Regions from separate parts of the Lysobacter gummosus genome, predicted to be linked through region 1. Evidence: riboswitches for the same ligand, from Rfam matches in the RefSeq annotation. Region 1 holds a riboswitch; each other region holds the start of a gene.

Evidence for each region. Region 1 has a riboswitch for cobalamin ahead of LG3211_RS04560 (ribonucleoside-diphosphate reductase subunit alpha). Riboswitches for the same ligand answer to the same signal wherever they lie in the genome.
Region 2: another riboswitch for cobalamin. It lies ahead of btuB (TonB-dependent vitamin B12 receptor); the one in region 1 lies ahead of LG3211_RS04560 (ribonucleoside-diphosphate reductase subunit alpha).
Region 3: another riboswitch for cobalamin. It lies ahead of LG3211_RS10265 (CoA-acylating methylmalonate-semialdehyde dehydrogenase); the one in region 1 lies ahead of LG3211_RS04560 (ribonucleoside-diphosphate reductase subunit alpha).

Annotation. Positions count from the first base shown of each region.
Region 1 covers NZ_CP011131.1:1,118,537-1,128,776, forward strand. The annotation lists gene LG3211_RS04535 (TonB-dependent receptor) at 1-167, shown strand, start outside; gene LG3211_RS04540 (aldo/keto reductase) at 220-1,266, opposite strand; gene LG3211_RS04545 (hypothetical protein) at 1,389-2,015, shown strand; gene LG3211_RS04550 (acyl-CoA thioesterase) at 2,233-2,589, opposite strand; gene LG3211_RS04555 (ribonucleotide-diphosphate reductase subunit beta) at 2,708-3,727, opposite strand; gene LG3211_RS04560 (ribonucleoside-diphosphate reductase subunit alpha) at 3,886-6,249, opposite strand; cobalamin riboswitch at 6,669-6,961, opposite strand; gene LG3211_RS04565 (DUF2339 domain-containing protein) at 7,085-9,844, shown strand; gene LG3211_RS04570 (DUF3999 domain-containing protein) at 9,841-10,240, shown strand, end outside.
Region 2 covers NZ_CP011131.1:830,514-840,753, forward strand. The annotation lists gene LG3211_RS03345 (hypothetical protein) at 1-131, shown strand, start outside; gene LG3211_RS26245 (hypothetical protein) at 343-3,621, shown strand; gene LG3211_RS03355 (hypothetical protein) at 3,680-4,624, shown strand; gene LG3211_RS03360 (hypothetical protein) at 4,687-5,676, shown strand; gene btuB (TonB-dependent vitamin B12 receptor) at 5,750-7,591, opposite strand; cobalamin riboswitch at 7,725-7,974, opposite strand; gene LG3211_RS03370 (TfoX/Sxy family protein) at 8,172-8,630, opposite strand; gene LG3211_RS03375 (GAF domain-containing protein) at 8,627-9,109, opposite strand; gene bioD (dethiobiotin synthase) at 9,259-9,945, shown strand; gene LG3211_RS03385 (phasin family protein) at 10,049-10,240, opposite strand, start outside.
Region 3 covers NZ_CP011131.1:2,467,777-2,478,016, reverse strand. The annotation lists gene LG3211_RS10300 (hypothetical protein) at 1-2,224, shown strand, start outside; gene LG3211_RS10295 (hypothetical protein) at 2,404-2,631, opposite strand; gene LG3211_RS10290 (epoxyqueuosine reductase QueH) at 2,663-3,322, opposite strand; gene mmsB (3-hydroxyisobutyrate dehydrogenase) at 3,319-4,209, opposite strand; gene LG3211_RS10280 (enoyl-CoA hydratase/isomerase family protein) at 4,206-5,393, opposite strand; gene LG3211_RS10275 (enoyl-CoA hydratase) at 5,390-6,184, opposite strand; gene LG3211_RS10270 (acyl-CoA dehydrogenase family protein) at 6,181-7,359, opposite strand; gene LG3211_RS10265 (CoA-acylating methylmalonate-semialdehyde dehydrogenase) at 7,371-8,885, opposite strand; cobalamin riboswitch at 9,026-9,245, opposite strand; gene LG3211_RS25600 (hypothetical protein) at 9,250-9,612, shown strand; gene LG3211_RS25595 (hypothetical protein) at 9,688-10,240, opposite strand, start outside.

The sequences.
Region 1 (10,240 bases):
GCTTCGATTTCAATCTGCGTTATCAGACCCCGTCGTGGGATTGGCGCCTGCGTCTGGAGAACGCGTTCGACAAGCGTTACTTCGCCTCCGCGCACGGTTCGGTCGATGGTTTCAACGCGCCGGGCGCGCCGCGCACGGTCAGCCTGACCATGGACTACCGCTTCTGATCGCGAGCGTGACGGAAGAATGCGGGCGCGGTGTGGGCCGCGCCCGCGACGCTTACCAGCCGCGGCGGATCTGAGCGCCGCCGAACATCGCCTGCTGGATGCCGGGTAGCGCTAGGAAATCGTGCGGAAAGCCCAGCGCGATCGCGCTGGCTTCATCCAGGCGTTGCCGCTGCGCGTCGTCGAATTCGACCTCGAGCGCGCCGAGGTTTTCCTGCAACTGCGCCAGCGTGCGCGCGCCGATCACCGGCGCGATCTCGAACGGCTGCTGCAGCAACCACGCCAGGGCGATCTGCGAGGGCGGCCGTTCGAGTTCGGCCGCGACCGTCTTGACCGTATCGGCGATGACCAGCGCGCGCTCGGTCAACGCGCCGTTGCCGATCGCCACCGCGCGCCGGCCCTGCGCCGTGGCTGGGTCGAGATCGGCGCGCGAATACTTGCCGGTGAGCACGCCCGAGGCCAGCGGCGACCAGGCGCTGACGCCCATGCCGAGTTCGCGCGCCATCGGCAGCAATTCGCGCTCGCCTTCGCGCTGGGCCAGGCTGAATTCGATCTGCAGCGCCACCAGCGGCGACCAGCCGCGCACCTCGGCCAGCGTCTGCAAACGCGCGGCTTGCCACGCCGGCAGATCCGACACGCCGGCATACAACACTTTGCCGGCGCGGATCAGGTCGTCGAAACCGCGCATGACTTCATCGCCGGGCGTGGTGTCGTCCCAGGCATGCAGATAGAGCAGGTCGATGTAATCCGTGTCGAGGCGGCGCAGGCTCGCGTCCACCGACTGGCGCAGATTCTTGCGGTGATTGCCGCCGGCGTTGGGATCGCCTGGGTCGGTGCACAGCGAGTATTTGCTCGCGATCACCAATCGATCGCGGCGACCGCGCGCGAACTGGCCGAGCAAGGTTTCCGAACTGCCGCCGGTGTAGAAATTGGCCGTGTCCAGGTAATTGCCGCCGCGCTCGAGGTAGGCGTCGAACACTTGCCGGGCTTCGTCGGCATCGCTGCCCCAGCCCCAGTCCTTGCCGAAGGTCATCGTGCCCAGACACACCGGGCTGACGCGCAGGCCGGAGCGGCCGAGTGTGCGGTAGTGATCGAGTTGCATGATGTGCGTCCTGGGTGAAGTTGCCGCGAGTCTAGGCAGCGCGTTCACCTGGAAATATCCGTAGCTTGCGCTTGCGCGCGCGGGGGCTAAGATCGCCGTGCAACCATTCACGGAGCCCGTGCATGTCCGGCGACGCGCCCAAGAGCTACAGCATCGATCTGTCGAAGCCCGCGGTGTGGAAGCTGATCGCGGTGATCCTGACGGCGACGGCCGCGGTGGTCGCGGTGGCGTTGTGGCTGCCCTCGATCGCCGGCCCGCAGGCGGCGATACCGCAGCCGAGCGTGGCGTGGCGGGCGTGCAGTTTCGGCGTGGTGGTCGTGTTGGCGGCGATCGGTTACGGCGCGACCTCGGGACCGCGACTGCGCGCATGGCGCATTCCGGCGGCGGTGTTGGCGGTGGCGTTGCTGCTGGTGACCTGGCGTACGTTGGGCTTGAGCGTGACGCGGTACAACGCGCATTGGGGGCAGGCCTCGAGCGTGGTCGGCGTGGCGAGCGATTTGCAGCAGCGTCAGCGGCGGGGGCGTGGCGGAGTTGTGACGATTACTTTGCGGTTTACCGTGATGCCTGAGAACGGTCGCGAAACCGCGCCGTTGCGGGTCGAAACCCGTCAGCCGCTGGCCTCGGTGTTGGCCGATCGGCCGCGTGTGCGGATCGATCTGCGCCGCAGTTGGGCCGGTGTTTCCTTCGATGTGCTGCGGCCTTGCGTGCAGGCGGGCAGCGATTGCGATGCGATGGCTGCGGGGCGCTGATGCTCGCTATCTGAGCGGAAAGCATCGGGGCTGAAGCCCCTCCCACAAAAGACTTCGGCGCATTCGCAAGCAACGTTCACGCGAAGCAGCGAGTGCACCGCGCTGTCATGGAAACAGCGAAGGCCGGAAGTCTTTTGTGGGAGGGGCTTCAGCCCCGACACGCAGTTTCGGACTTACAGCGCAAGCTGAAAGTCGAATCGAAACCCACCGGCCCTCATCAACGCGACAGCGGCGGCACCGGCGTCGGCTTGCCGTCGGCGCCAAGCGCGATCATGGTGAACCGCCCACGCGTTGCGAGCTGCGATTGACCGGTAAGCAAGTCTTCCTTGAGCATATCGACCTCAACCTGCATCGAGGTGCGGCCGGTTTCGACCACGCGCGCGATCAGCTCCACCAGCGCGCCCTTGGGCACCGCGGTATGGAAATCGATCTGCTCCGAACGCGCGGTGACCACGACGGTGCGGGCATAGCGCGAGGCGGCGATGAACGCGGCCTTGTCCATCCACGCCAGCGCCTGGCCGCCGAACAGCGTCCCCAGGTGATTGGTGTGGTCGGGAAAGACGATTTCGGTCATGCGGGCTTCGGTCATTGGGGCAGGAATGAGTGGAGAGGAGTGAGAAACGAGTGGGCGAGTGCAAAGTGAGCGAGGGAGGCTTTTACTGACTCCTCACTCCTGTGCACTCGTTCCTGCCTCAAAAGGCTTCGTCGAACGCCACTTCGCCCTGCACGCCGACCTGATACGCCGAGACTCGGCGCTCGAAGAAGTTGGTCACTTCCTGCACGTCCTGCAGGTCCATGAACGCGAACGGGTTGGTCGAGCCGAAATGCTTCGGCATGCCGAGCTGGGCCATGCGCTGGTCGGCGCAGTATTCCAGGTACTGGCGCATGTCCTTGAGCGACAGGCCGACCACGCCGCCGGACAGCACGTCCTGGGCGAACTGGAATTCGCATTCCACCGCGTCCTCGAACATCTTCACCACCTGCGCGCGCAGGTCGGCGTCGAACAGGTCGGGCTCTTCCTCGCGCGCGGTGCGGATGACTTCGAACGCGAACGCCATGTGGCAGCTCTCGTCGCGGAACACCCAGTTGGTGCCCGAGGCCAGACCGTTGAGCAGGCCGCGCGAACGCAGGTAGTACACGTAGGCGAAGGCGGCGAAGAAGAACAGGCCTTCGATGCAGCCGGCGAAGCAGATCAGGTTGAGCAGGAACTGGCGGCGCTGCTCGCGCGTCTCGATGCGGTGCAGGCCCTGGATCGAATCGATCCAGCGGAAACAGAACTCGGCCTTGGCCCGGATCGAGGGAATCTTCTCGACCGCGTCGAAGGCCTTGGCGCGCTCGTTCGGATCGGGCAGGTAGGTGTCGAGCAGGGTCAGGTAGAACTGTACGTGCAGCGCTTCCTCGTACAGCTGCCGCGACAGGTACATGCGCGCTTCGGGCGCGTTGATGTGCTGATACAGGTTCAGCACCAGATTGTTCGACACGATGCTGTCGCCGGTGGCGAAGAACGCGACCAGCCGCTCGACCAGATGCCGTTCGGCCGGGCCGAACTTGTGCTTGAGATCGTTCACGTCCTGCGAGAAATCCACTTCCTCGACGGTCCAGGTGTTGCGGATCGCGTCGCGGTACATCTCGTAGAAATGCGGGTAGCGCATCGGCCGCAGGGTGAGGTCGAAACCGGGATCGAGGAGGAGGCGGGTTGAATCGGTGGACATGGCAATTCCTTGGATGTTGCTTCCCTTCTCCCGCTGGCGGGAGAAGGTGCCCGGAGGGCGGATGAGGGCGCGCGAGGGTCGGCGACGACGCGAGCTAGATGGTGCGTTTGCCCTCACCCCGGCCCTCTCCCGCGCAGCGGGAGAGGGAGCAGAGCGTGTTACTGGCAGGCTTCGCAGGACTCGGGATTTTCCAGCGAGCACGCGATCGCCTCGCTGGCGGTGAACTCCACCGGCACCAACTCAGGCTTCGGCGCGCTGGTCGCCGGCGCGCTCACCGTGGTCTTGGCGATCTTGGTGGCCGGACGCGAGCGCAGGTAATACGTCGTCTTCAAGCCCTTCTTCCACGCGTACATGTACATCGAGCTGAGCTGGCCGATGTTCGGGCTTTCGATGAACAGGTTCAGCGACTGGCTCTGGTCGATGTACGCGCCGCGCTCGGCGGCCATGTCGATCAGCGAACGCATCGGCAGTTCCCACGCGGTGCGGTAGACCTGGCGCAGCGTCTCGGGCACTTCGGTCACCGACTGGATCGAACCTTCGGCCATCTTGATGCGGTCGCGCATCTCGGCGGTCCACATGCCGAGCTTCTTGAGTTCTTCCACGAGGTACTTGTTGACTACCAGGAAGTCGCCCGACAGCGTCTCGCGCTTGAACAGGTTCGACACCTGCGGCTCGATGCACTCGTAGCAGCCGGCGATGGAGGCGATGGTCGCGGTCGGCGCGATCGCGATCAGCAGCGAGTTGCGCAGGCCGTGCTCGGCGATGCGCTTGCGCAGCGCGTCCCAGCGCTCGGGCTGCGACGGGGTCACGCCCCAGGCTTCGAACTGCAGCTCGCCGACCGAAGCGCGGGTGTCGTCGAAGGACGGGTGCTTGCCGTGTTCCATCGCCAGCTCGTTCGACGCCGACAGCGCGTGGAAATAGATGGCCTCGGCGATTTCCTGCGCGAGCTTGCGCGCCGGCTCGGAGTCGAACGGCATGCGCAGCTTGAAGAACACATCCTGCAGGCCCATTGAGCCCAGGCCGACCGGACGCCACTTCAGATTGGCGCGGCGGGCGGTTTCGATCGGATAGAAGTTCAGATCGATCACGCGGTCGAGCTGGCGCACGGCCAGGCGCACGGTCTCGGCGAGCTTGTCGAAATCGAACGCGCCCTTGCCGTCCTCAAACAGCTCCACGTGATGGGAGAGATTGATCGAGCCCAGGTTGCACACCGCGGTCTCGTCCTGCGAGGTGACTTCCAGGATCTCGGTGCACAGGTTCGACAGATGGATGACGTTGCCGTCGCGCAGGGTCTGGTTGGACGCACGGTTGGACTTGTCCTTGAAGTTCATCCAGCCGTTGCCGGTCTGCGCCAGGGTGCGCATCATCCGGCCGTAGATGTCGCGCGCCTTGACCTTTTTCGCGGCCAGGCCGGCGGCTTCGGCGGCGTGGTAGGCGCGGTCGAAGGCTTCGCCCCACAGGTCGGTCAGCTGCGGCACCTTGGACGGATCGAACAGCGACCAGTCGGCGTCGGCCTCGACACGGCGCATGAATTCGTCCGGAATCCAGTTGGCCAGATTGAGGTTGTGCGTGCGGCGCGCTTCGTCGCCGGTGTTGTCGCGCAGTTCCAGGAACTCTTCCACGTCGGCGTGCCACGGCTCCAGGTACACGCAGGCCGCGCCCTTGCGCTTGCCGCCCTGGTTGACCGCCGCGACCGACGCGTCGAGCGTCTTCAGCCACGGCACGATGCCGTTGCTCAGGCCGTTGGTGGAACGGATCAGCGAGCCGCGCGAACGGATGCGTGTGTAGCTCAGGCCGATGCCGCCGCTGAACTTGCTGAGCTTGGCCACGTCCATGTAGCGCTTGTAGATCGCTTCCAGCGAGTCGTCGGGCGAATCGAGCAGGAAGCAGCTCGACAGCTGCTCGTGCGTGGTGCCGGCGTTGAACAGGGTCGGCGAGGACGGGATGTAGTCCAGCTGCGCCATGCGGCGGTACAGCGCCAGCGCGTCGCTGACGTCTTCGCTGAGCGCGCAGGCGATGCGCAGGAAGAATTGCTGCGGGGTCTCGATGACGGTGCGCGCGGTCGGGTGGCGCAGCAGGTAGCGGTCGTACAAGGTGCGCAGGCCGAAGTAATCGAACTTGGCGTCGAGGCTGCGGTCGATCGCGTCGTTGAGCTTGCGCGCGTTGGCCTGGACGAAGGTCACCAGGCGCTCGTTGATCAGGCCCAGCTCATGGCCGCGCTGGATCGACTGCGAGAACGCATGGATTTCGATGCCGGCGACTTCTTTCTCGATCACGCCGGCGAGCAGGCGCGCGGCGAGGCGGCCGTATTCGGGTTCTTCCGCGGTCAGCAGGGCGGCGGTGCGGATCGACAGTTCGTCGAGTTCCTGCGTGGTCGCGCCGTCGTACAGGCCGGAGATGGTGCGGGTGGCCACGCGCATCGGATCGATCGCGTAGAGGTTCTCGCCGCTGCGGGTCACCGCGCGCACGATCTTGTTCAGATCGACCGGTTCGCGGCGACCGTTGCGCTTGGTCACGCTCATGGTCAGGTTGGCCGCGGGCGGGGTCAGGGCGAAGCCGGGCGCGTCTTGCGCGGTACGGGCTGCGGCCGGCTTGGCGGCGGCGTTGGAAGTGGCGGCGGCGTCCGTGGCGGGGGCGAGGGACGGATCGGATGCGAGTGTGGTCATGGCATTACTCCGGGGCGTGGGTGCACGGTGCGGAGAACGCGGACGCGCCGGCGACGACGGACCGCGCGCGCGGTGTCATCGGTGGCGCGGCCGTGCCCCCGCGGGCGCAGAGCTTGGGAGTGTGTCGGCTGGGTGTCGCGCGGCCCGAGACGCGAGGTCCGGGACGGTCCGCTCGGCGCTGCGCGCCGGAACGGACGGGCGCGACGGAGGTCCGTCGTGCCGCGACACCGGCCGTCTTCCCCCGAAGACTCCTGTGGGCCGGTACCGCGCGGTTGTGCGACGCGCGGCTGTCGGCAGGTCTTCGGGCTCGGGACTCGGAGCGAGAAACGGGCAAAGAGAAGTGAGCGCTACGGGGTGACCCGGTTCTCACTTTTCTTCGCCCGCTTCTCGTTCCTCCTACCGGGGTCGCTTCCCAGGCATACCGCCCAGTGCCATGACCCGTTCGTTTCCCATACCGCTGCGGGGCAGCGCCGGCTTCGGACCCCGCCGCGAGTGCTCGCGGTCGCGTCCCTACCGACTTCCCTTTTCAGCCGATCGCAAGATCGGCACCGACGGGCACAACATAGTGTGGTTATGCGATTTCGTCAACGCGATATGTGGTGAATGAATCGTGTATATAGCGAGTGAAGGCGACGCTTCCATACGCCGCGCCTTGGTGTAACGTGCCCGCCATAAGGAACGGGGAACTGTGATGGAAGCACTGATTGTCTTGCTGGTACTGGCTTTGCTGTTGGTGCCGGTGCTGCTCATCGTCGCCCTGGTCCAGATCTCCGGGCTCAAGTCCCGGGTGTCGGGCCTGGAACGGACCCTGGCACAGCTTCGTGCGTCCGCAGCCGCTCCGCCGGCACCGCGCGGCCGCGAGGACGAAACCCTGGCCGAGCGCATCGAGCGCATCGATCGTGAAGCGCTGCCGCAGACGCCGGCGCGCCCGATCGCCAGCGCCGCGCCGCCCGCCGCGACTGCGCCGCAGACTCCGCCGCCGTTCCCGGCCACGCCGCCGTCCGTGCCGCCGCCGTTGCCGCCGCGACCGGCCGCCGCGGCGGCCTCGCCCATGCCGCTTCGCGCGCCCGTCGCGCCGACGCCACGCGCACCGCGTGCGCCGTCGCCGCCGGACATCTTCACTCTCGGCGCGCGCTGGGTCCGGCGTTGGTTCACCGAGGGCAACGTGCCGGTCAAGGTCGGCATGCTGGTGTTGCTCGCCGGCGTCGCCGCGTTGCTGAAGTACGCCAGCGACCAGGGCTGGATGCACGTGCCGATGGAGTTCCGTCTCGCCGGCATCGCCGTCGCGGCGATGGGCGGGCTGGTGTTCGGCTGGCAGCAGCGCGAGCGCAAGCGCGTGTTCGCGCTGAGCCTGCAGGGCGGGGCGATCGGCGTGCTGCTGCTGGTGGTGTTCGCCGCGTTCAAGCTCTACGGCCTGATCCCGGCCGGCGCGGCGTTCGCGATCAGCGTGGTGCTGGTCGCCGGCACCGGCGTGCTGTCGGTCAAGCAGAACGCGCTGGCGCTGGCGGTGTTCGCGATCCTGGCCGGCTTCCTCGCGCCGATCTGGCTGTCCACCGGTTCGGGCAACCACGTCGCCTTGTTCGGTTACTACGCGGTGCTCAACGCTGGCATCTTCGCGATCGCGTGGTGGCGTCCGTGGCGGGTGCTGAATCTGATCGGCTTCGCTTTCACCTGGGGCATCGGCACCTTGTGGGGCGTGCTGAAGTACCGGCCGGAGCATTTCTCGACCACCGAGCCGTTCCTGCTGTTGTTCTTCGCCTTCTATCTGTTGATCCCGGTGCTGTACGCGCGCCGCCGCGCCGCCGGGCGCCGCGATCTCATCGACGGTTGCCTGGTGTTCGGCACGCCGCTGATCGCCTTCACCCTGCAGGCCGGTCTGCTCGACGGCGATCGCATGCCGCTGGCGTTCTGCGCGCTCGGCCTGGGCGCGCTGTACGCGGCGCTGGCGTGGTGGTTGCGCCGCGATCAGCGCTTCGTCGAACTGTCCACGCCGTATGCGCTGCTGGCGGTCGGTTTCGCGACCCTGGCCGTGCCGCTGGCGCTGGCCGCGGAAGCCACCGCCTGCGTGTTCGCGCTGGAAGGCGCGGCGTTGGCGTGGCTGGGCCTGCGCCAGCAGCGGTTGCTGCCGCAGCTCACCGGCCTGGGGCTGCAGATCGCGGCCGCGTTCGCCTTCATCGTCGGCGCCAGCGATTCGGTCTGGGAGGGCTACACGCCGATACTCAACGCCAACTTCGCCGGCGCGGTACTGATCGCCGTGGCGGGCCTTGCCAGCGCATGGAGTTATCGCCGCGACGCCGCGCGCGCGCCGGCATTGGCCTATTACCTGTGGGGCCTGGCGTGGTGGCTGGGCGCGACCGGCAGCGAGATCGCCGATTTCATCGCCGACCGCAACAGCGCCGATGCGGTGCTGATGCTGGTCGCGGTGACCGGCTGGGCGGCGGCGGAAGTGTTCCGTCGCCACGACTGGAAGGCCTTGTCGCTGACCGCGGCGCTGGCTTTCGCCGCGGCGCTGCCGTTGGCGCTGTGGCAGGCCGATGCGCACCGCTATCCGTTCGCCGAGTGGGGCTGGGCGGCGTGGGCGCTGTACGCGGGACTGGGTTGGCGCAGCCTGAGCAATCTGCGCGAACGCGCGGGGCCCGAACTCGCGCTCGGCCATCTGGCCTGGCTGTGGGCGTGGGCATTGGCGATCGGCGTGACCTTGTTCCGGCTGTTGCGTTTGTCGATGCAGAACGATGTCGCCGCGTTCGGCTCGGGCTGGACCGCGACGGTGCTGTTGTTGCCGGTGCTGGCGATGGCGGCGCTGAGCCTGTGGCGCGCTTCGATCATCGGCCGGCCGGTGGCGCAACGTTTCGAGCAATGGCGCGCCGTGGCGATGGCCAGTTTCATGCTGGTGCTGGTGGCGACGCTGGCATTGACCCTGCTGACGCCGGCCAATCCGCATCCGCTGCTGTGGATTCCGCTGCTCAATCCCTTGTCGCTGATGCAGACCGCGACCTTGCTGATGCTCGGCTTCTGGCTCGCCACGCCCTTGGTCGGCGAAGCGCTGAGGCGGCGCCGGGTGCCGATTCTGGCCGCGATCGGTTTCGTGTTGATCACCGTCGAAGTGCTGCGCAGCGCGCACTTCTGGGGCCATGTCGGATGGGGTTCGTCGATGTTCTCCACCAGCCTGGTGCAGACCAGCCTGACCGTGGTGTGGAGCGTGCTCGGCGTGGCCGGCTGGATCGCCGGCTCGCGCCGCGGCCAGCGCGGGCTGTGGCTGGCCGGCGCGGTGTTGATGGGCGTGGTGCTGGCCAAGCTGGTCGTGGTCGATCGCGGCCATCTGGGCAATCTGCTCGGCATCGCCTCGTTCATCGCCTATGGTCTGTTGTGCACCCTGGTCGGTTACTTCGCGCCGGCGCCACCGAGCCGCTCCGCCGATAACGATCGAAATCCGCAGGAGACTCAGGCATGAAGCGTTATCTGATGTGGTTGGCGGCGCTGCCCTTGCTCGCCACGGCCGGCCCGCGCCAGGACTACGCGCAGCAGTGGTCCTTGCAACTCAGTCGCGACGACGGCGGCGCGTATCGCGTGGTGCTGGACGAAGCGGTGTATCGCCAGGCGCAAAGCGCGCAGTTGCGCGACGTGGACGTGATCGATCGCAGCGGCGCGGTCGTGCCGGCCTCGGTGTTCGCGCCCGAGCAGCCGATCGCGCGCGCGCCGCAGCGCGTGATGCTGCCGTGGTTCCCGTTGCCGGCGTCGCCGTCGGGTTCGGCCACGCAAGGTTGGGAACTGGTCAGCGAAGTCGAAACCGACGGCCGCCTGCGCCGGGTCGAAGCGCGCAGCACCGCCGCCGACACCGCCAAGCTGC
Region 2 (10,240 bases), 290 kb from region 1:
AGTACGACTACCTCGACGCGGCGCGCATGCGCTACGAGTACAAGGCCAGTTATCTGCTCGAAAACGGCACCAACAAGAGCGTCAACTGGGCGCCGAGCGAAGTCACCGATCTGGTGTTGAAGATGCCCTGACGCCGACAGCCGCCGCGTCGCGATTTTGCTCGTCTTTCCCGCGAACGCGGGAATCCAGCGACTTCGCGGCGCTCTCGCGACGGCCCCGTCATTCCCGCGTTCGTGGGAATGACGGGATCAGGTTCGCGGCGGCCGCGTCAGGAACGTAAGGAAACGTTTGCCCAGCGCGCCACGCCGCGCGCGCGGAACTCACGATTTATTGGAGCTCGTCATGCTCAGCCTCGAAAAGCCGATCACTATCGACGGCATCACCGTCTTCCGCGATCACGCGGACAAGAGCCAGTTCTGGTATCTGCCGGGACCGGTCGCGCTGGCCACGCGCCAGCCCGACGGGCGCAAGGAATTCAGCTTCCTCAAATACCGCGTCGCCGACGCCACGGCCGCCGACAAGGGCGGCGGCTTCGTGATGTTCGTGACCACGCTGCAACTGCCTTCGTCGATGGAGTCCAGGATCATCGGCCGGCTCAACGCCGAACCGGACGTGAAATTGCCGGTGCGGCTGACCTGCGCGACCTTCGAAGAAGGCTCGGTGCAGTGCGTCGCGTTGAACGTGCAGGGCGCCGGCGGAACCTCGGCGCAGCCCGCGCAGCCGGGCACCTTCAACGCGGTCGAGCACATCCTTGGCGCGTCGGTGCCGTCGATGGACGCGGCCAATCGCGCCGCTTTCAGCCTGAGCCTGTCCTCGGAAGGCGCGACCATCCTGGAGTCCGCGCTCAGCGACGGCATGACCCCGATCGGGGTGATCTACAACTTCAAGTATCTGGCCATGCGGCCGGCCTTGAAGGTCACCATCACCGCCGACTTCGAGCGCATCTACAACCACTTCAGCGCCAGCCTGGAAGGCCAGTACGCCTGGTTCAAGGCCGGCGTGGACGCGGCGTTCGAATCGTTGGTGCAGAACGGCGTTATCGACATCCAGGTCGAGGCCTTCACCGATGCAGACGACAAGCGCGACCAGGAAAAGTGGGCGCTGGATTTCTTCAAGGAAGATCTGCTGAGCAAGTGGTTCGAACCGACCCTGGTGCCGGGCAAGCTCGCGACCGATGCGGCCAACGCCGGCGGTGGTTCGAGCGGCGGTAACACCGGCGGCACGGGTGGAACGGGTGGCGGCACCGGCGGAACCGGTGGCGGCACGGGCGGCGCGGGCGGCGGTACCGGTGGAACCGGTGGCGGCACGGGCGGCACTGGCGGCGGTACCGGTGGAACTGGTGGCGGCACGGGCGGCACGGGCGGCACGGGCGGCGGTACCGGTGGAACCGGTGGCGGCACCGGCGGCACAGGCGGAACTGGCGGCGGTACGGGTGGTACCGGCGGAACCGGCGGTGGCACGGGCGGCACGGGTGGCGGCACCGGTGGAACCGGCGGTACAGGTGGCACGGGCGGCGGCACAGGCGGAACCGGTGGCAGCACAGGCGGCACCGCACCGGGCGGCTTCAGCGGCAGCAGCGGCGGTGGCAGCACCGGCGCGAGTTCCGGCGGCGGCACCAGTGGCACCGGCGGCGGCACCACGCCGCCTCCCGCGGCGCAGATTCAGCCGGCGGCGCTAAGCGTCGATTCGACCGAACCGGCGCCGTTGCCGGCCGGCTTGTCGGTGACGCACACGCCGGCCGCGAGCGGCCTGGCCGAAACCATCACCGTGACCGGCGCCGGCGCGGTGGTGAAGGTGGACGATCAAGTCGTCGCCGCCGACGCGCAGGGACGCGTGTCCATCACGGTCAATCCCGATTCTTCCAAGCGCATCGATGTCGAGTGGCCGGCCACCGCGCAGGAACAGACCTTCGGCCTGTTCTTCGATTTCGACAAACCCGCCGAAGCCGGCTGGAATCCCAATACGCCTTCGCCGCAGTTCCGCGCCTACGTGGACAACACCACCACCGACCCGCGCTATCGCGACGCCTCGGGCACCTTGCGCATCGAAGGCGACGGCAACTGGACCGGCAGCGAACGCGGCGCCGATCGTCTGATGGCGTGGATCCGCGGCTTGCCGGCGCCGCGCAATCTCAACTTCCAGGCCTACGCCAGCCACGAACACGTCAGCGGCGCGAACGAAACCGAGCGCGAACGCTACAACCGGCGCTTGTCACAGCGGCGTCTGGATGTCGCGCTCGCGGTGGCGCGCCGCGCCGGCGCGACGTTCACCATCGCGGCGCAGGCCGCCAACGGCGATGTTCCCGCCAGCAGCCGTCCCGGCACGCATTCGGCGATGGGCGGCGATCCGGACAACCGCGTCGTGCACGTGACCGGCCGCGCCGCCGGCACCACGCCCAATCGCTGGCACGGCCGTCTGCGCCGTCCGGCTTCGGTGGCGCCGCCGGTGATTCCGCCGGTGGTCCCGCCGGTCACGCCGCCGGTGACCCCGCCCGTCACGCCTCCGGTGACGCCGCCGGTCACGCCGCCGACGTTGCCCACGCCGCCCACGGCGATGAGCCTGTCGCTCAAGCTCAAGTTCGTGCACCAGGAAGAACGCAAGAAACTGACCCTGCGCTACAACCGTTCCGAAGCCACGCGCCGCACCTACGCGCCGCAGGGTTTCTTCGGCCTGATGCTGGGCGATCTGCGCGACAAGTCGAAGTATTTCAAGGAAATCGATCTGGACGACCCGTTCTTCCGCCAGTTCGCGGTCGAGGCGAGCATGCCGATCGCGTTCGAGCCGATCGATCTCAAGTCGGCGCAGGTCGCGCTGGATTACGGCGACAAGACCAAGCCGCGCGATCACAAGCACGCCGATTTCGTGTTCACGCCGGGCGAAGTCGGGGTCAAGCGCTTCGAAGTGTTCATGAACCAGACCCGCGACATCGCCTACGACGCCGCCTACCAGTACCACTTCGATCCGCAGTCCGACTGGGCCGCGGACAAGACCTCGTACACGATCCCGGCGGCGAAGACCGAAGACCGCACTTTGTTCGTCAATCCGTACGAGCATGTGGAGTTCCGCCAGTTCACCGCGACTCCGGGCGATATCGACTGGGACGTGGTCGAAGCCATCGACGTCAAGTTGCAGGCGCGCGGCTACGCCACGCCCGAGCCCAAGACCACGCTGACCCTGACCGCGAACTCCGGGCCCAAGACCTGGCGTCTGCGCGGCGCCAAGCCGGCGCCGGCCAATCGCGGCGTGACCTATCAGATCGTGCAGCGACGCAAGGGCGCGGCCAATCCCGATCCGGCGACGCCGCCAGTCGAGATCGATGTGCCCGAGCTGTTGATCCACGACAGCTTCGAGGACGCGCTGCAGTTGGAGTTCATCCCGGTGTTCGATCCGGCGATGGTCAAGCGCGTCTACATCGACGTGAAGTACGAGGACGGCGCCTACAAGCGCAGCGAACGCATCGAGATGGCCGGCACCCAGACCGACCCGCTCAGACTGCGCATCGCCCTGAAGAACGCGGACAAGCGCAAGTACCGCCGCCGCTTCACCTTCGTCGGCATGCAGGGCCAGTTCGATCAGCGCGCCTGGGTGGACGAGACGGAAGAACTGGTGGCGGTGCAATAAGCCGATGAACGCCACGATCGCCACCAGCGGCCAACCACGGCGCGACGCGAGGCAGCCGATGAACCACGATGCGGATGCGGCGATGGGCGCGAGCCCATCGCCGGCGAGCGGTACGGCGTTGTTGGCCGCGCCCATCGCCGCCACCTTGCAACGCCTGCGCGCGGTGCTGCCCGCGCAGGCCGACGCGGCGCAGGCGATGCTCACAGGCGTGCTCGCGCCGTTGCAGGACTCGTGCTGGCCCGAGGTCGCCTGGAGTTTCAGCCGCCTCACCAACACCGGCCTGCCGGTGGAATTCGCATGGACCTCGCGCGAGGCCGCGGTGCGCTGGACCGCGGAAGTCGCCGCGCCCGAAGTCGATGAAAACGAGCGGCTGGCGATCGCCGCGCAAGCGCTGGATTGGCAGGGCGATCTGGCGTCGTGGTTCGAGCATCAGCGCGGCAACCGGTTGAAGTTCGGCGCCTGGGTTTCGGCGCGTCATGGCGATGGCCTGGCGACCAAGCTCTACGTCGATCTGCCCGACGGGCGCCTGCCGCCGGCATGGCGCAAGCGCCAGGCGCTGTTCGATTCGGCGTTGATGTTCTGGCGTATGTGCGGGGTCAATCCCGACGGCAGCGTGGAATGCTATGCGCGCGCCAGCGAACTCGATCTGGCCGCGCTGCGGATGTTGGCGCAGGCCACCGTCGGCGATGCCGAACCGATGATGCGGCGCGTGGCGCAGGTGGTGTCGGCGGACGATCTGCCGCGGCCCTCGGGCATCAGCCTGGCCTTGTCCGCCGACGGCCAAGTGCGCGCGTTGACCTGGTTCACCTTCGCCAAGGCGATTTTCCGCGACGACGCGCAAGTGGCCGCGTGCATGCGCGGGCTTGGCGAAGGGCTGTCGGCGCGGGTGTACGAGGCCCTGGCCGCCGGTCCCGCGGACGGCCGCTGGCGCCACGGCATGATCGGCGTCGGCGCGGACATCGCCGGCAATACCTGGGTGCAATGCGGATTGCGGCCGACGTGAAGCGGGCGAGCGGATGCGCAATGCGGGAATCTTCGATCGATGGAGCGATCACGATGCACGGCGTGAACAAAGCCAGTGATGAGGGTCCGCGTCGCGGGTGCGGTCGCGAGCGCAGCGCGCGCTTCGACGTTGCCGCGTCCGAGGAGGACATCGCGATCAGATCCGGCATAGTCGATCGCCTGCGCAGCGCCTATCCGATCGAAAGCCAAGTCAGCCAGGGCGGACAACAACGCCGCGACCGCAACGGTTTCGTGACCGCATTGGGCGTGCGCGCGTTGCGTCGCCACGGCTTGCCCGTGCCGGGCGCGATGCTCGATACCCTGCAGGCGTGCCGATCCGCGCGCGGCGGCTTCCGTTTCTGGCCCGAAGGCGCGCAACCCGACTGGGCGCCGGTGTTGCCCGACGATGTCGACGACACCGCGATCATGGCGCTGGAACTGCTGCATGCCGGGCGGATGGGCCTGGACGATGCGCGCCGCACCGCCTGCATGACCATCGCGCGACGGCGTATCGCGCGCTTTCCCGCGCTGCGCCCGCCGTGGCTGCGCGTGGGCACGTTCGCGACCTGGTGCCGCGAGGGCGTTAGCTTCGACATGGTCGATTGCACCGCCACCGCGAACGTTCTCGGCTTCCTGGCCGCGGTCGGCCTGTCGCATCTGCCCGGCGTGCGCGAAGCCACGCAGATGCTCGGCGCGGCCCTGCATTGGGCCGGCGACGATGAACTGCGCGCGAGCAGTTTGTCGCCGTTCTATCCCGATCCGGTCGAGCTGGTGTTGGCGCTGGAGCATGCGGCGCGATCCGGCGCGCGGGGTTTGCACGAACTGCATGCCGCGGCCGCGGCGACCGGTTGGGGTGCGAACGCGGAACTGCGCAGCACGCGTGCGGAGCATCGAGTGTGTTCGAGTCCCTACGGCGTCGTGGTGTGGCGTTCGCCGGAGCTCGCGCGCCTGCGTGGTTGGGCGCGCGAGATGGGCGAGGCGCGAATTCCCAAACCGTTGCCGCATTGGATCGGGGATTTCGAATCCGAGCTGATGTGCAGCGTGTTCGATTGACCGCGCCAAAGAACGAAGCCCGGCGATGCCGGGCTTCGTTTCGAACCATCGCGCGCAGCGAGCCGGGCGACTATCAGGGCTTGGGCGCGTAACGCAGAGTCAGGAACCACTCGCGGCCGGGCTGGTTGTAGTACGACACGGTCTCGTACTGGCGATCGAACACGTTGGCCACGCGCGCCTGCAGGCTCAACGAATCGCTGAACGCGTACTCGGCGCGCAGGTCCATGGTGCCGTAGCCGCCGACGCGCACGCTGTTGGCGACGTCGTCGTAACGCGAGCCGTAACCCACCGCGGTCGCGCCGATGCGAAACTTGCCGAAGGCGCGATCCAGGTCGATGCGCGCGCTGTGCTTGGCGCGGCGCGGCAGGTCGTTGCCGCGGAAGAAGCCGACGCGGTTTTCGGTGTCCAGATAGCTGGCGCTCGCCGCCAGGGTCCAGTCGGCGAAGGTGGTGTCGATGCCGATTTCGGCGCCGCGCATGCGCGCGCGTTCGATGTTGTTCGGCAGGTTGATCGCCGAATCGAAGGTGATCAGCTGATCGACGCGGGTGTCGAAGCCGTCGATGCGCGCGTTGAAGCCGTCGCCGCGGTAGGCCAGGCCCACTTCCCAGGTCTTGGACTCTTCCGGCTTCAGATGGGCGTTGCCGAAGAACGGGTAGTACAGCTCGTTGAAGGTCGGCGCCTTGAACGCGGTGCCGTAACCCACGGTCACGCGCCAGCTCTCGGCGAAGTTCAGCCCCCACGCGGCGCCGCCGGTGGTGTGGCCGCCGAACTGTTCATTGTCGTCGCGGCGCACGCTGGCTTCGAACGACTGGTTGCCGAAACGGCCCTGGTACTGGACGAAGCCGGCCTTGTTGTCGCGATCGGTCTCGTCGTAAGAGGTATCGCTGTCGACGCGGTCGCGCAGCCAATCGAAGCCAACCGTAACAAGTTGATCCTCGGCTACGGTGAAATCCGCTTGAAGCGTCGCGCTATCGCGGTCGGTCTTGAAGAACCCCATCGCCAGCGCGCTCAGGAAGTTGTCCGAGCTGTCGACATTGCGCCCCGCGCTCAACTGCACCTTCACTTTTTCCGACGGCTTCCAGTTGAGCTTGCCGCCGATCACCTGCTGCACGGTCTCGGAGTAGTTGACGAAGCTGCCGTCGTAATCGTTCCGGCCTTCCGCGCGCAGCGCCTGGCCTTCGATGCTCCACTGCTCGTTGATCTCGACGCCGCCGCGCAGCGACAGTGCGTGGCTCTCGTAGCCGTCGCGATCGGGCTCGTCGGTGAAGCAGCCGGCGAGCACCGGGAAGCCGGCGCCGCGGCAGGCGTTGATGCCCTGGGTCTTGCGGAAGCTGTAGTCGGCGCCGAACCAGCCGTGACCGCCACGGCCGCCGAAGCCGCTGCCGTATTCGATGGCGCCGTCGCTGCCGCCGCCGACGTGCACGCGCGGGGCGAAGCCCTGCTGTTCGCGACGGGTGAACACCTGGATCACACCGCCGATGGCGTCGGCGCCATACAGGCTCGAACGCGGGCCGCGCACGATTTCGATGCGGTCGATCAGTTCCAGCGGCAGATCCTGCAGCGCGGCCAGGCCCGAGGTCGGCGAGCCGATGCGGATGCCGTCCACCAGCACCAGCACGTGGTCGGATTCGCTGCCGCGCAGGAACAGCGTGGTCAGCTTGCCGGCGCCGCCCTGGTTGGCGATGGTGATGCCGGCGCGGCCGCGCAGCAGATCGTTGAGATCGCGCGCCTGGCTGCGTTCGATGTCGGCGCGGTCCAGCACCTCGACCGGGGTCAGCAGGTCGTTGACGCTGACCGCGGTGCGGTTGGCGGTGACCACGACCTGATCGAGATCGGTGGCGTCGCCGGCGGGCGCGGCGAGGGCGGTGGCCGGCAGGGCGCAGGCAATGGCGAGGGACAGATTCAGGCAACGCATGTGTATGACTCCAACGCACGCGCGATCCAGCGCGTGGCGACAACGGCTGATGAGCGGCGGCGGGGAAAGGACGTGCGGGCAGCGAAACGAGCGCGCAAAGGCGCTGCAGCCGCCGCAATGCCCTCCGCATCGCAACCTGTGGCGCACCGAGGCCGGTCTCCGGACTCGCAAGCGCAGCCGATGCGATCGACTCCCGGGCGCGGCGCCTTCCCATGCCTGTGCACAGTGGCGGTGGCCGCGACCTGACTTGCTTACCGTTGCGGGGGCAGTGCCGGAATGGGCGGGGCGGGTCGGATCGTCCGACCGGACCTGAGCGCGTCACCGGCTTCCCGTTTCAACCCCGGCGGCGTAGCCGTGGGGTCACCTCGAAGCGGGGCGCAGTGTACGCGATGTGGGGGCGGGGCGCCTGGGCCAACCCCGCCCCGGCCCGAACGCATGGCGTTCGGGCGTTCGCGGACGCGCGAGCCAATGGCTCGCAAGCGGCGTCCGCTCACCCCGCCTGCGGGAGAAGGTGCCCCGAAGGGGCGGATGAGGGCGCGCGGCCCAACCTGCCGCACCGCGAACCCGCGACCGACTTGGATCAGTCGTTGCGATCGTCCGCGTCGTGCGAACCGTGCCCGTCGTCGTCCGACGGACCGTCGCGGTCGCTGCCGTCGTCTCGGTCGTTGTCGTCGCGATCGTGGCCAGCGTCGAACGCGGTTGGCTCATCGAACCGCTCTTCCTGCGCATGCATCGTCGTATGCACCGGCGCGGCCGCCGGCTTGTTGCGCGGCGCCGGCAGCAGCGCCGTCGCCGCCTCAGCGGCCAGGATCAGTTCCTGGCGGCGTTCTTCGCTGATCTCCTGCCAGTGGCAGTCCAGCAGCGCGCCTTCGATCGCGTACAGCAGGTTCAAGGTCGGTTTGAAGCCGGCGCGCTTGACCCGCATGAAGGCTTCGACGGTGCCGATCGCGGCGATGTCCTCGTGCGTGCGCAGACCGACCTGGCGCAGCCAGGCCGCGCTCTTGGGGCCGATGTTGCGCATCTTGGGGGCGGCGGTCATGCCAGCGACTCCAGGTAGACCCGCGCCAGCGCTTCCAGACCGGCCTGATCGTCGGCGTCGAAGCGCTCCGGCACCGGACTGTCCAGATCGAACACGCCGATCAGCTCCTCGCCCCGCAGCAACGGCACCACCACTTCCGAACGCGAAGCCGCGTCGCAGGCGATGTGGCCGGGGAAGTCGTGCACGTCGGCCACGCGCTGGGTCTGGCGGCTGGAAGCGGCCGCGCCGCACACGCCCTTGTCGAGCGGGATGCGCACGCAGGCCGGCAGGCCCTGGAACGGGCCGACCACCAGTTCGCGGCCGTCGTAGAAGTAGAAACCGACCCAGTTGAGCTGCGGCAGGGACTGGTTGACCAGGGCCGACAGGTTGGCGGCGTTGGCGACGCGGTCGCGCTCACCGTCGAGCAGCGCACGCGCCTGCTCGACCAATTGCGCGTACTGCTCGGGCTTTCCGCCCGAAAGTGCTGAGGCTGTATACATCTTCGGAGTGTAGCAGTGGTGTTCGCCACGACTACCATGGTCAGCCGGCAGTGCCGGAAAAGCGCGAGGTCAGTCACAAGCGCCAGACTGTTTCGCGCGGCAATCCGCCGTCATGCCGTCCTCCAGCGACTTTTCGGACCCGAATCCCGATGCCTCCGCGAGCTTATCTCCCCGGCCTGTTCGTCACCGGCACCGACACCGGCGTGGGCAAGTCCGTCGTCAGCGCCTCGCTGCTGCATGCGATCCGCGCACTCGGCGCGCGCGCGATCGGCATGAAGCCGGTGGCGAGCGGCTGCGAGCCGGGCGCGCAAGGCTGGCGCAACGAAGACGCGCTGCTGCTGCAGGCGGCCAGCGATCCGACGCCGCGCTACGAGGACGTCAACCCGTACGCGCTGCCGCAAGCGCTGGCGCCGGAGATCGCCGCGGCCGAAGCCGGCATCGAGATCGGCCTGGAGCCGATCCTCGCCGCATACGCGCGCCTGCGGGCGCAGGCCGAGGTGATGGTGGTGGAAGGCGTCGGCGGCTGGGCCGCGCCGATCGACGCCCGGCTCGACCAGATCGATCTGGTGCGCGCGCTGGATCTGCCGGTGGTGCTGGTGGTCGGGTTGCGCCTGGGCGCGATCAACCACGCCCGCCTGAGCGCGCGCGCGATCGCCGCCGACGGTGCGCGTTTCATCGGCTGGATCGCCAACGACATCGATCCGCAGATGGCGCGCATGGACGAGAACTTCGAGATCCTGTGCCGGCGAATGCCGGTGCCGTGCTGGGGCCGCGTGCCTTATTCGCCGCGTCCCGATCCGGCGCGGCTGGCGGCATCGCTGCGGCCGCAGGTGTAATTCACCGTCATCGCCGCCGCGGCGCGGACAACAAAAAACCCGGCAGCGCAGGCTGCCGGGTTTCGTGTATCCGCGTTACCCGCCGGAGAGAGATACGTTGCGATTACTTCGCCGGAGCGGCGGTCGCCTTGGTCGCGGCCTTGGCGGCCTTCTCGACATTGGCCTGGGTGGCCTTGGCGGTGGTTTCGATCTGCGACTTGGCGAGTTCGGCGATGGCTTCGTTGGCCTTCAGCGTGCGGCCGAAAGCTTCCTGACCGGTGCTGACAGCGCGCTCGACGTTTTCGCGAGCGATCTG
Region 3 (10,240 bases), 1.3 Mb from region 1:
CGTGGTCAAGGGCGGTAACGCCTACAACGTGTTCCACTACGACCCGGCCGTATCCGCCGACATCAATCTGTACTCGCCCGACAACGGCAGCGGCGAACCGGCCGGCGTCAGCCATGTCGCGTTCTGCTTCCTGCCCAAGCCCAGCGGCGAGAAAACCGCCGACGCGAGCTGGAAACGCTATACCGACTGGAGCATCGACAAGAGCGTCACCCCCGAACAGATCACCATGTTCGACGGCGACAGCCATCAAGTCGAATACACCGTCACCGCCACGCCGCTGACCCGCGGGATTTACCGCGTGTCCGGCACCATCACCGTCAAGGATCCTTTCGACTTCGGCTGGAAAGCCACCGCGGTGGTCGACACCATGCAGTTCGGCAACGCGCCGAATCAGTTCGCGCTTCAATGGACCGCGCAAGGCGGCGACACCGACACGCTGGACTGCACGAAGCCGGCGCCCAACGCACAGAAGATCATTCTTGCGTGCAGCTACGCCTTCGATCTGAGCAGCCTGAGCCATCCGTTCCTGCTCAACGCGAGCGGCGGCGTCAACGCGGCCGGCATCACCACGCAACGCAACGGCAGTTGCGGCTGCGCCGACGACGGCAGCAGCGGAGGCAGCCCCGGCAGCGCGCAGAGCTACACCTTCACCGCCACGGCGGCCTTCACCATTCCGGCCAACCCGGCAGAAAGCTACGGCGACAGTTTCTCGGTCGACGACTCCATGCTGCCCAACGCCGTGGATCACAGCTTCGCCCTCGGCGACGCCGGCTATGTGTGGACCTATGGACGGCCGCAGCCGTTCGCGTGCGACGCCGATGGCGGCTCGCACAACAATACGGCCACCGGTAGCTGGAGCACCGGCGCGAACACCAATGCGACAGCGAGCGATTCCGCCAGCGTCAACGTGGCTTGCCGCACGGTCTCGATCTCCAAGACCGCGCAAACACGCTACGACCGCGACTATGGATGGAGCGCGGACAAGCACATCGTGGTTTCGCCGGCGGACGCCAAGGTCACCGGAATGCAGGGATGCCTGGCCGATCCGATCGCCAGCGGCGATTACGCAGGCAATTACCTGTGCGACGATATCGATGTCACGCTGAATGACGGCGGCAGCTACGAGACCGTGTACCGGCTCGCCGCGACCCGCGGTATCGAATCGGAAAGCGGCTTCGCCGTGTCCGGCGACATCCAGGTCAACTGGCCCGTCGATGTCACGCCCGTGTTCAGTCCGAGCGCCCCCAGCGATGTTCTGCATTTCGCCGGAGGCACGACGCAATCGGTATCGCCGACCTGCGACGCGCAAGGACCGACTTCGCTGCATTGCGCGTATCAAGCCTCGCTGAGCGGCAAGCTGGACGGGTATAACCAAGCCAGCATCCAGCGAGTGCGGCAGTGCTACGACGCCAACGGCGCCGCCAGCGACTGCGGGCTGCAAGCCTACGACTCCAATCAGGCGGCCCTGGCCTATGGCGATCCGAATGTCGAAACCGATCGTTGCGTGGTGCTGACCGACCTGTTCAACGGCACCGCCGGATTGAATCTCGGCACTGGCTTCGGCTGGACCGTGCAACCCCTGTTGTGCGGCAGCTTCGTGCACTATGCGACCGGCGACGTGGATCCCGATCCGGACATGGTGCGCAGCCTGGATGTGTTCGCTTCGTGGCTGCTTCCGAGCCAGACCGGCGCGGGCAACAGCTGCGAGTTCATGGTGCCCAACCTGCTCACGCTTGCGACCGACAACGGCGCGAACAAGAGCGACGAGGCGGTGCTGAGCGTGCGCGTGCCGGAACTGTGCGCGAACGCGGGTTGCACCTACACCCTGGGCTATTGGAAGACCCACTCGACGTACGGCCCCGCGCCTTACGACGCGACCTGGGCGGCGATCGGCGAGAACACGCTGTTCTTCAGCTCCGGGCAGACGTGGTATGCCGTGTTCTGGACTCCGCCGAAGGGCGGCAACGCTTACTACATCCTGGCGCACCAATACATGGCGGCGCGCCTGAATGTCGAAGCGGGCGCGAGCGCTCCGACCCAGGTAAGCAGCGCGATCGCACAGGCGACCGCGTGGTTCACCGGACGCAGCACCACGGCGCCGAAGGGACCGGCGCGCGACACCGCAATCAACCTGGCCGGCATCCTCGGCTCCTACAACGAAGGCACCACCGGCCCGGGCCATTGCTCGGTCTCGCCTTCCACACTCTCCAAGGCAGCTCAATAAGAACGGCATCACGCTGAGTCAGGCCAGCCCCCGGTTATCGCCGGGGGCTGGTCCGGTCGAGGCAGGAATACGCATAGTCAGAACCGAAAACGCAAGAAAGGCCGGAATCGCTTCCGGCCTTTCTTGTGTCCGCGGGTTTCCCGCGCTTGCATCGCATCGCAAGCCGTCAACGCACGCGATCAGACTTTGGCGACCATCCCCGCGATCGCATGCCCCGGATACTTGCGCCCCACCAGCACCACCGCCTCACGCCGATTGCTGGCCCGCACCGCTTCCACGAAGCTGACTTCCTCCGCGTTCAAGGGCTCGCCCGAATGCTTGGCGCGGCGGCCCAGTACCCAGTAATCGTGGTGATCCTGTTCGCGCCCGGCGCGCACGACTTCGACGTAGTACGTAGGTTTGCCCATTCCCGCCTCCTTGTCCGTCCCCGTCCCGGGTTCAATCGCTTGCGGGCGGGTCGTCGCCGTAGAACATCACGCCGAGTTGGATGCGCTCGCGGCCCTGGGCCTTGCGATGGCGGTTGGTGTCGCGCAGCGAGTACACGCAGCCGCAGTATTCCTGCTGGTAGAAGCGTTCGCGCTTGCTGATCTCGATCATGCGCTGGCTGCCGCCGTCCTTGCGCCAGTTGTAGTCCCAGTACGACAGGCCCGGGTACGGCGCGACCGCGCGCTGGCCGCTGTCGTTGATCTGGGCCATGTTCTTCCAGCGCGAAATGCCCAGCGAGGTGGTCATCACCGGGAAGCCGTGCTCGTGCGCGTACAGCGCGGTGCGCTCGAAGCGCATGTCGAAGCACATGGTGCAGCGGATGCCGCGCTCGGGTTCGTTCTCCATGCCCTTGGCGCGGGCGAACCAGTGGTCGGTGTCGTAATCGGCATCGATGAACGGAACGCCGTGTTTCTGCGCGAAGCGGATGTTCTCTTCCTTGCGCAGTTCGTATTCCTTGAGCGGGTGGATGTTCGGGTTGTAGAAGAACACCGAGTAGTCGATGCCGGCCACCACGAAGGCCTCCATCAACTCGCCCGAACACGGCGCGCAGCACGAATGCAGCAGCAGCCTGTCGCCGCCGGGCAGTTGCAGCGGCTTGCGCTGCGCGCTCATGCGTCCTTCGCGACCAGCTTGACCACGCTGGAAAAATCCAGGGCGCCGCGGCCGGCCTGGCTGTTCATCGCGTACAGATTGCGCGCCAGTTCGCCGAGCGGAATCGAGGCGCCGATGCCCATCGCCGCTTCCGCCGCCAGGCCCAGGTCCTTCAGCATCAGGTCGTTGCCGAAGCCGCCGCTGTAGCCGCGCGAGGCCGGCGTGTTGTCGAGCACGTTGGGCCAGGGATTGCACACTTCGGTGGCCCAACTGCGGCTGGTGCTGACCGCCATCATCTGCGACAGCACCTTCGGGTCGAGGCCGTGCGCGACGCCCAGCGCCAGCGCTTCGCCGGTCGCGGCCATGATCACGCCCAGCGCCATGTTGTTGCACAGCTTGGCGACCTGCCCGGCGCCGTTGGCGCCGACGTGGAAGATGTTCTTGCCCATCGCCTGCAGCACCTCGCGCGCGCGTTCCAGCGCCGCCGCTTCGCCGCCGACGATGAAAGTCAGCGTGCCGGCCGCGGCGCCTGCGGTGCCGCCGGATACCGGCGCATCGATCATGTCCACGCCGCGCGCGTTCGCCGCTTGCGCGACCTTCTGCGCGCAGGCCGGGGCGATGGTGCTGCAGTCGATGATCAACGCGCCGGGCTCGATCACTGCCAGCAATCCGCTGTCGCCCAGGTACAGGCCTTCGACATGGCGGCTGGCCGGCAGCATCGAGATCACGATCTGCGCGCCGGCCACCGCTTCGGCGGCGTTCGCCGCGGCGGCGGCGCCGGCCGCGACCGCGGTCGCCACCGCGGCGAACGACAGATCGAACACTTGCACGGAATATCCGGCCTTGAGCAGATTGGCCGCCATCGGCCCGCCCATGTTGCCCAGACCGATGAATGCGATGCGGCTCATGCGTGGACCTGCGTGGAAACGTCCAGATCGGACAGCGGATGTTCGCCGTGCGGCCACGGCGCGATGAAGAACGGTGCGGCCCAGCCCGCGCTGGCCAGTTCCAGCGTCGGCGGATTCCAGCGCGGAGTGCGGTCCTTGTCGATCAGCAAGGCGCGGATGCCTTCGGCGAAATCGCCGTGCGCGGCGCATTGCAGCGAGACCAGGTATTCCACGCGAAAGGTATCGGCCAACGACAGTTCGGCCGCGCGCTGTTGCAGCTCGAAGCCCAGCCGCGCCGACCCGGGCGCGCCCGCGGCCAGCGTTTTGGCCGCGCCGGTCAGCCAGGCGTCGTCGCCGTCCAGCGCCTGGATGCGCGCGACGATGCTTGCCAAATCCTCGCCCTCGCACAGTCGCTCGATCAACGCCGCGTGCTGTTGCAGCGGCCCGGCAGGCGCGGGTTCGCCATGCGCTTGCAACAGCGCGGTCAGGCGCTGGCGATCCATCTCCGCCTCGCCCGACCACGCTTCATCGCTCAACTGCGTCAACACCGCCGCGCGCCGCGCTTCGGGCACGTGGTGATCGGCGAGACCGGCGTAGATCGCATCGCTGGCGTTCAAGGGCGCGCCGGTCAATGCCAGGAACAGCCCGGCGCGCGCCGGCACGCGGTTGAGCAACCAGCTGCCGCCGACATCCGGATACAGGCCGACGGTGATTTCCGGAAACGCCAGCCGCGAGCGCTCACTGACCACGCGATGGCTGGCGCCGGCCATCAAGCCGATGCCGCCGCCCATCACGATTCCGTGGGCCCAGCACAGCAAGGGCTTGGGATAGCGATGGATGCGATAGTCGAGGCGGTATTCGGTGCGGAAGAACTCGCTGGCCTGATGATTGTTGCGAATGTCGCCGCCACCGCCGGCCTGGTATTCGCGCATGCCGCGATACAGCCCGTGCAGATCGCCGCCGGCGCAGAAGGCTTTCTCGCCCGCGCCCTGCAGCACGACCAGGGCGATCGCGTCGTCCTCGGCCCAAAGCCGCAGTTGTTCGTCGAGCAATTCGGCCATCTGCAGCGACAGGCCGTTCAAGGTCGCCGCGGCGTTGAGCGTAGCGATGCCGATGCGCCGGCCGTTGCCGGCCGCGCGCTGTTCGAACAACACCGGCGACGGCGCGACGGTTTCGCTGATTGCGGGCTGGATCGACGCGTTCATGCGTTCTTCCATTGCGCCGCGCGCTTTTCCAGGAACGCCGCCACGCCTTCGACCTGATCGGCGCTGTCGAACAGATCCACGAACGCTTCGCGCTCGCTCACCAGCGCGGTCGCATGCGACTGCGAACGCGTCGCCTGCACCAGCGCCTTGCACGCGGTGACGCTGGTCGGGCTCTGTTTCTCGGCCTGCCTGGCCCAGGCCAGCGCGCGCGCCTTGGCCTCGCCCTTGCCGACGACTTCCTCGACCAGACCGATGCGCAGTGCGGTCGCCGCATCGACGCGCTCGCCGAGCAGCATCATCCGCTTGGCCCAGCCTTCGCCGACCAGACGCGGCAGGTTCTGGGTGCCGCCCGCGCAAGGCAGCAGGCCTACCGTCGCTTCCGGCAGCGCCAGTTGCGCCTGTTCCTCGACGATGCGCAGATCGCAGGCCAGCGCGCATTCGAGCCCGCCGCCCATCGCATAGCCGTTGATCGCCGCGATCGACACGCCGCGGAACGCGCTCAGCGCTTCGAAGGCCTCGCCGAAGCGGCGCGCCGCGTCGCGCGCCAGGGCCTTGTCGCCGCTGGCGAACTGCTTGAGATCGGCGCCGGCCGAGAAGAATTTCTCGCCTTCGCCGGTGATCACCAGGGCGTAGATGTCGCGCTCGCGGTCCAGGTCGCGGACCAGATCGCGCAAGGCGGCGAGGCTGTCGCGGGTCCAGGTGTTGGCCGGCGGATTGCTCAGCGTGACCACGGCGGTGTGGCCGTCGATTTCCAGCTTCAGGCCGGTGTAGACGGTGTCGGCAAGACTCATCGCAATTCCTCGTCGCTGTTGAGCAGATGGCGCGCGATGATCACGCGCATGATTTCGTTGGTGCCTTCCAGGATCTGGTGCACGCGGCAATCGCGCAGCAGGCGCTCGATCGGGTATTCGCGGATGTAGCCGTAGCCGCCGTGGATCTGCAGCGCGTCGTTGCACACGGCGAAGCCGGCATCGGTCGCGAAGCGCTTGGCCATCGCGCACCACACGGTGGCATCGCTGCTGCCGGCGTCGATCTTGCGCGCGGCGGTATGCACCATCTGCCGCGAGGCGATCAGTTGCGTGGCCATGTCGGCGAGCTTGAACTGCAGGGCCTGAAACTCGGCGAGTTTCTTCCCGAACTGGCGGCGTTCGCCCATGTAGCGGCGGGCCGCGTCCAAGGCGCCCTGGGCCGCGCCGAGCGAGCAACTGGCGATGTTGATGCGGCCGCCGTCGAGCCCCTTCATCGCGATCTTGAAGCCGTCGCCTTCGCGTCCGAGCAGATTGCGCGCCGGCACGCGCACGTTCTCGAAGCTGATGCCGCGCGTGGGCTGGCTGTTCCAGCCCATCTTTTCTTCCTTGCGGCCGTAGGCGATGCCGGCGCTGTCGGCGGCGACCGCGAACGCGCTGATGCCGCGCGCGCCATCGCCGCCGGTGCGCGCCATCACCACCAGCATGTCGGTGGCGCCGGCGCCGGAGATGAAAGCCTTCGCGCCGTTGAGCACGTAGTCCTCGCCGTCGCGCACGGCGCGGGTTTTCAGCGAGGCCGCATCCGATCCCGCGCCCGGTTCGGTCAGGCAATACGAGGCCAGACTGCGTCCGCTGGCCAGAGCCGGGCCCCACTGCTCGCGCACCACGTCGCTGGCATGCGCGGTCAGCATCCAGGTCGCCATGTTGTGGATGCTGATGAACGCCGCGGTGGACGGATCGACCGCGGCCAGTTCCTCGAACACGATCGCCGCGTCCAGCCGGCTCAAGCCCGAGCCGCCGGCGGCTTCGTCCACGTACAGCCCGCAAAAGCCGAGCTCGCCGGCCTGGGCGATGGCTTCGCGCGGAAAGATGCCTTGCGCGTCCCATTGCGCCGCATGCGGCGCCAACCGAGCCTGGGCGAAGTCGCGCGCCGCATCGCGGTACGCAGCCTGTTCTTCGCTCAGGCCGGTCGGCACCACCGACGCGGCCTGCCAGTCCATGACCGCGGCCATCACTTGAGACTGATCGTGGTGTTGACGCCGTGACCCAGGGTCTCGTCGTCGAACCAGCGCGCGGTGACGGTCTTGGTCTGGGTATAGAAGGTCACCACCTGCTTGCCGTACGGGCCCAGGTCGCCGAGCTTGGAGGCGCGCGAGCCGGTGAACGAGAACAGCGGCACCGGCACCGGAATCGGCACGTTGATGCCGACCTGGCCGACGTCGATCTCTTCCTGGAACCTGCGCGCGGCAGCGCCGGACTGGGTGAAGATCGCGGTGCCGTTGCCGTTGGGATTGGCGTTGATCAGCGCGATCGCCTCATCCAGCGTGTCCACGCCGAGGATCACCAGCACCGGTCCGAAAATTTCTTCCTGATAGATGCGCATGCCCGGTTCGACGCCGGAGAAGATCGTCGGGCCGACGAAATTGCCTTGCTGATACCCCGGCACCGCGGGATTGCGGCCGTCGAGTTCGAGCACCGCGCCCTGCTCCACGCCCGAGGCAATCAGGCCTTCGACGCGTTCGCGCGCGGCGCAGGAAATCACCGGACCCACGTCGGTGCCCGGCTCGGTGCCGGCGTTGACCTTGAGCGTGCGCGCCTTGGCGACCAGATCCGGAATCCACTGCCGCGCTTCGCCGACCAACACCGCGGTGGACGCGGCCATGCAACGCTGCCCGGCCGCGCCGAACGCGGCGCCGGCCATGGCGTTGAGGGTTTGCTCCTTGTTCGCGTCGGGCAGCACGATGGCGTGATTCTTCGCACCCATCATGCATTGCACGCGCTTGCCGGCGAGCGAGGCGCGGCGATACACGTGGGTGCCGACCTTGGTCGAACCGACGAACGACACCGCGCGGATATCGGCGTGATCGCAGATCGCGTTGACCACATCTTCGCCACCGTGGACGACGTTGAGCACGCCCTTGGGAACGCCGGCCTGCAGCGCCAGCTCGACCAGGCGCATGGTCACCAGCGGATCCTGTTCGGACGGCTTGAGCACGAAGGTGTTGCCGGTGGCGATGGCCATCGGGAACATCCACAGCGGAATCATCGCCGGGAAATTGAACGGCGTAATGCCCGCGCACACGCCCAGCGGTTGCAGCAAGGTGTAGGTATCGACGCCGCCGGCGACGTTGTTGGCCAACTCGCCCAGTTGCAGGTTGCCGATCGCCGCGGCGTGTTCGACCACTTCCAGGCCGCGGAACACGTCGCCTTCGGCGTCGGGCAAGGTCTTGCCCTGCTCGGAGGTCAGGATCGCGGCGAGCTCGCTCATGTGCTCGCGGATCAGCTGCTGATATTTCAGGAAGATGCGCGCACGCGCGCCGATCGGGGTCTTGCGCCAGGTCTTGAACGCGCGTGCGGCCGAAGCCACCGCCGCGTCCACTTCCTCGGCCGTGGCCATCGGTACGCGCGCCAGCACCGCCTGGGTGGCCGGATTGACGACGTCGCGCCACTGCGTGCTGCGGGATTCGACGAATTCGCCGTCGATCAAAAGCTTGACCGTCGCGACCTCGGTCGCAACGCGATGCATATCGTTCATGGTGGTCTCCGTATCGCACACCCGCGAAAGCGAGGGTTGCGGAGACGCGCGACAAGACGAAACGATGGCGAACGCACGCCGCATCGAATCAGCCCGTCAGGTTGCCCGCCGCAACACTCGAGGAGGACATCTCCCGATGTCCGCCACGGGCCGGTCTCCGGGCTTGCGAGCGATGCCGAAGCATCACCCCGACACCTTCCCGCGCGAGCGCAGTGGTCAACGTCGGGTGTTCTCGCCTACCGTTGCGGGGGCAGCGTCGGAATTGGACGATCACGTCCGCACCGACTTCCCGTTTCACCCTGCGCGCCGGTATGGACCGGCGTGCAAGGCACCTGTGGCGGGCGAAGTGTAGTGCTTGCGGCCCTGGGCGGACAAGCCGCATCGCGGCGGGCGCATTGCGCGCGTTCGTTCAGAGCGGACGCAAGCGCTGGATGCGGGCCGGCGTCAAGGCATCGACGCGGCTGCAATGGCGGTGGATTCACCACGCGGATCACAAAGCGATGCGATGACGTGCATCGCGGCTCAAACGCTAATATCGATGGTGATGCGTGCATTGCCGCATCGAATGTGCGCCTCGCGCCTGTTCATCGCCTCTCTGCGGCGCCAGATCGGCACCGCCATCGTCGCGATCATGCAGACGCCGATGGTTCGCGCGATGCGCTCAGCGCCGACTTCGTTTGAATCGCACGCATTGACGGTGCGCGCTTCAACGCCGTAACCGCACCGTCGACGGCAACGCGGCGAACAAACGAACAGTCGATGTCGTCGGTACTCGTGTATCAGGCCGCCCAGGTCAGCTCGCGCACGTCGCCAATTGCTGTTTCGCGTACCAGATCGCGCGACGCGCCTGGTCGTAGGCCATGTCGGCCGAACGCGGCAGCAACTGTTCGGCGCGGATCGGATCGACGCCGCTCGCCATCGCGCGTTCGATGCGTTGAAGTTCGTCCACGCGCACGATCGCCGGCGCCAGCAACTCGCGCAGCCGCTTGCGCTCGCAGCCGCCGTGGGCCGCTTCGACTTCGCCGATCGCCTGACGGATACGGCGGCTGGCCTCGCCCTGCAGGCCCGGCGCGGGCTCGAACGCGATCGGCGCGGCCTTGTAGGCATCGCCGGTGGCTTCGCTGCCCAGGTCCGAGGGCCGCTCGTGCAGCGCCGGATTGAACCGCACCGGCGGCGGCGGCCGCGCGCGTGCCTGCTGGATATCGCGCTTGAACGGCATCGCGTCGGCGATTTTCTGCAGCCGCTTGGTCGCCTTACCCAGCAAGGCCTTGCCGAGGGTGCCTTCGGTGGCCCAATCCGATTCGAATCCGGTCGGCGGCACGTCGATCGGATTGCGGCGTTCGAAG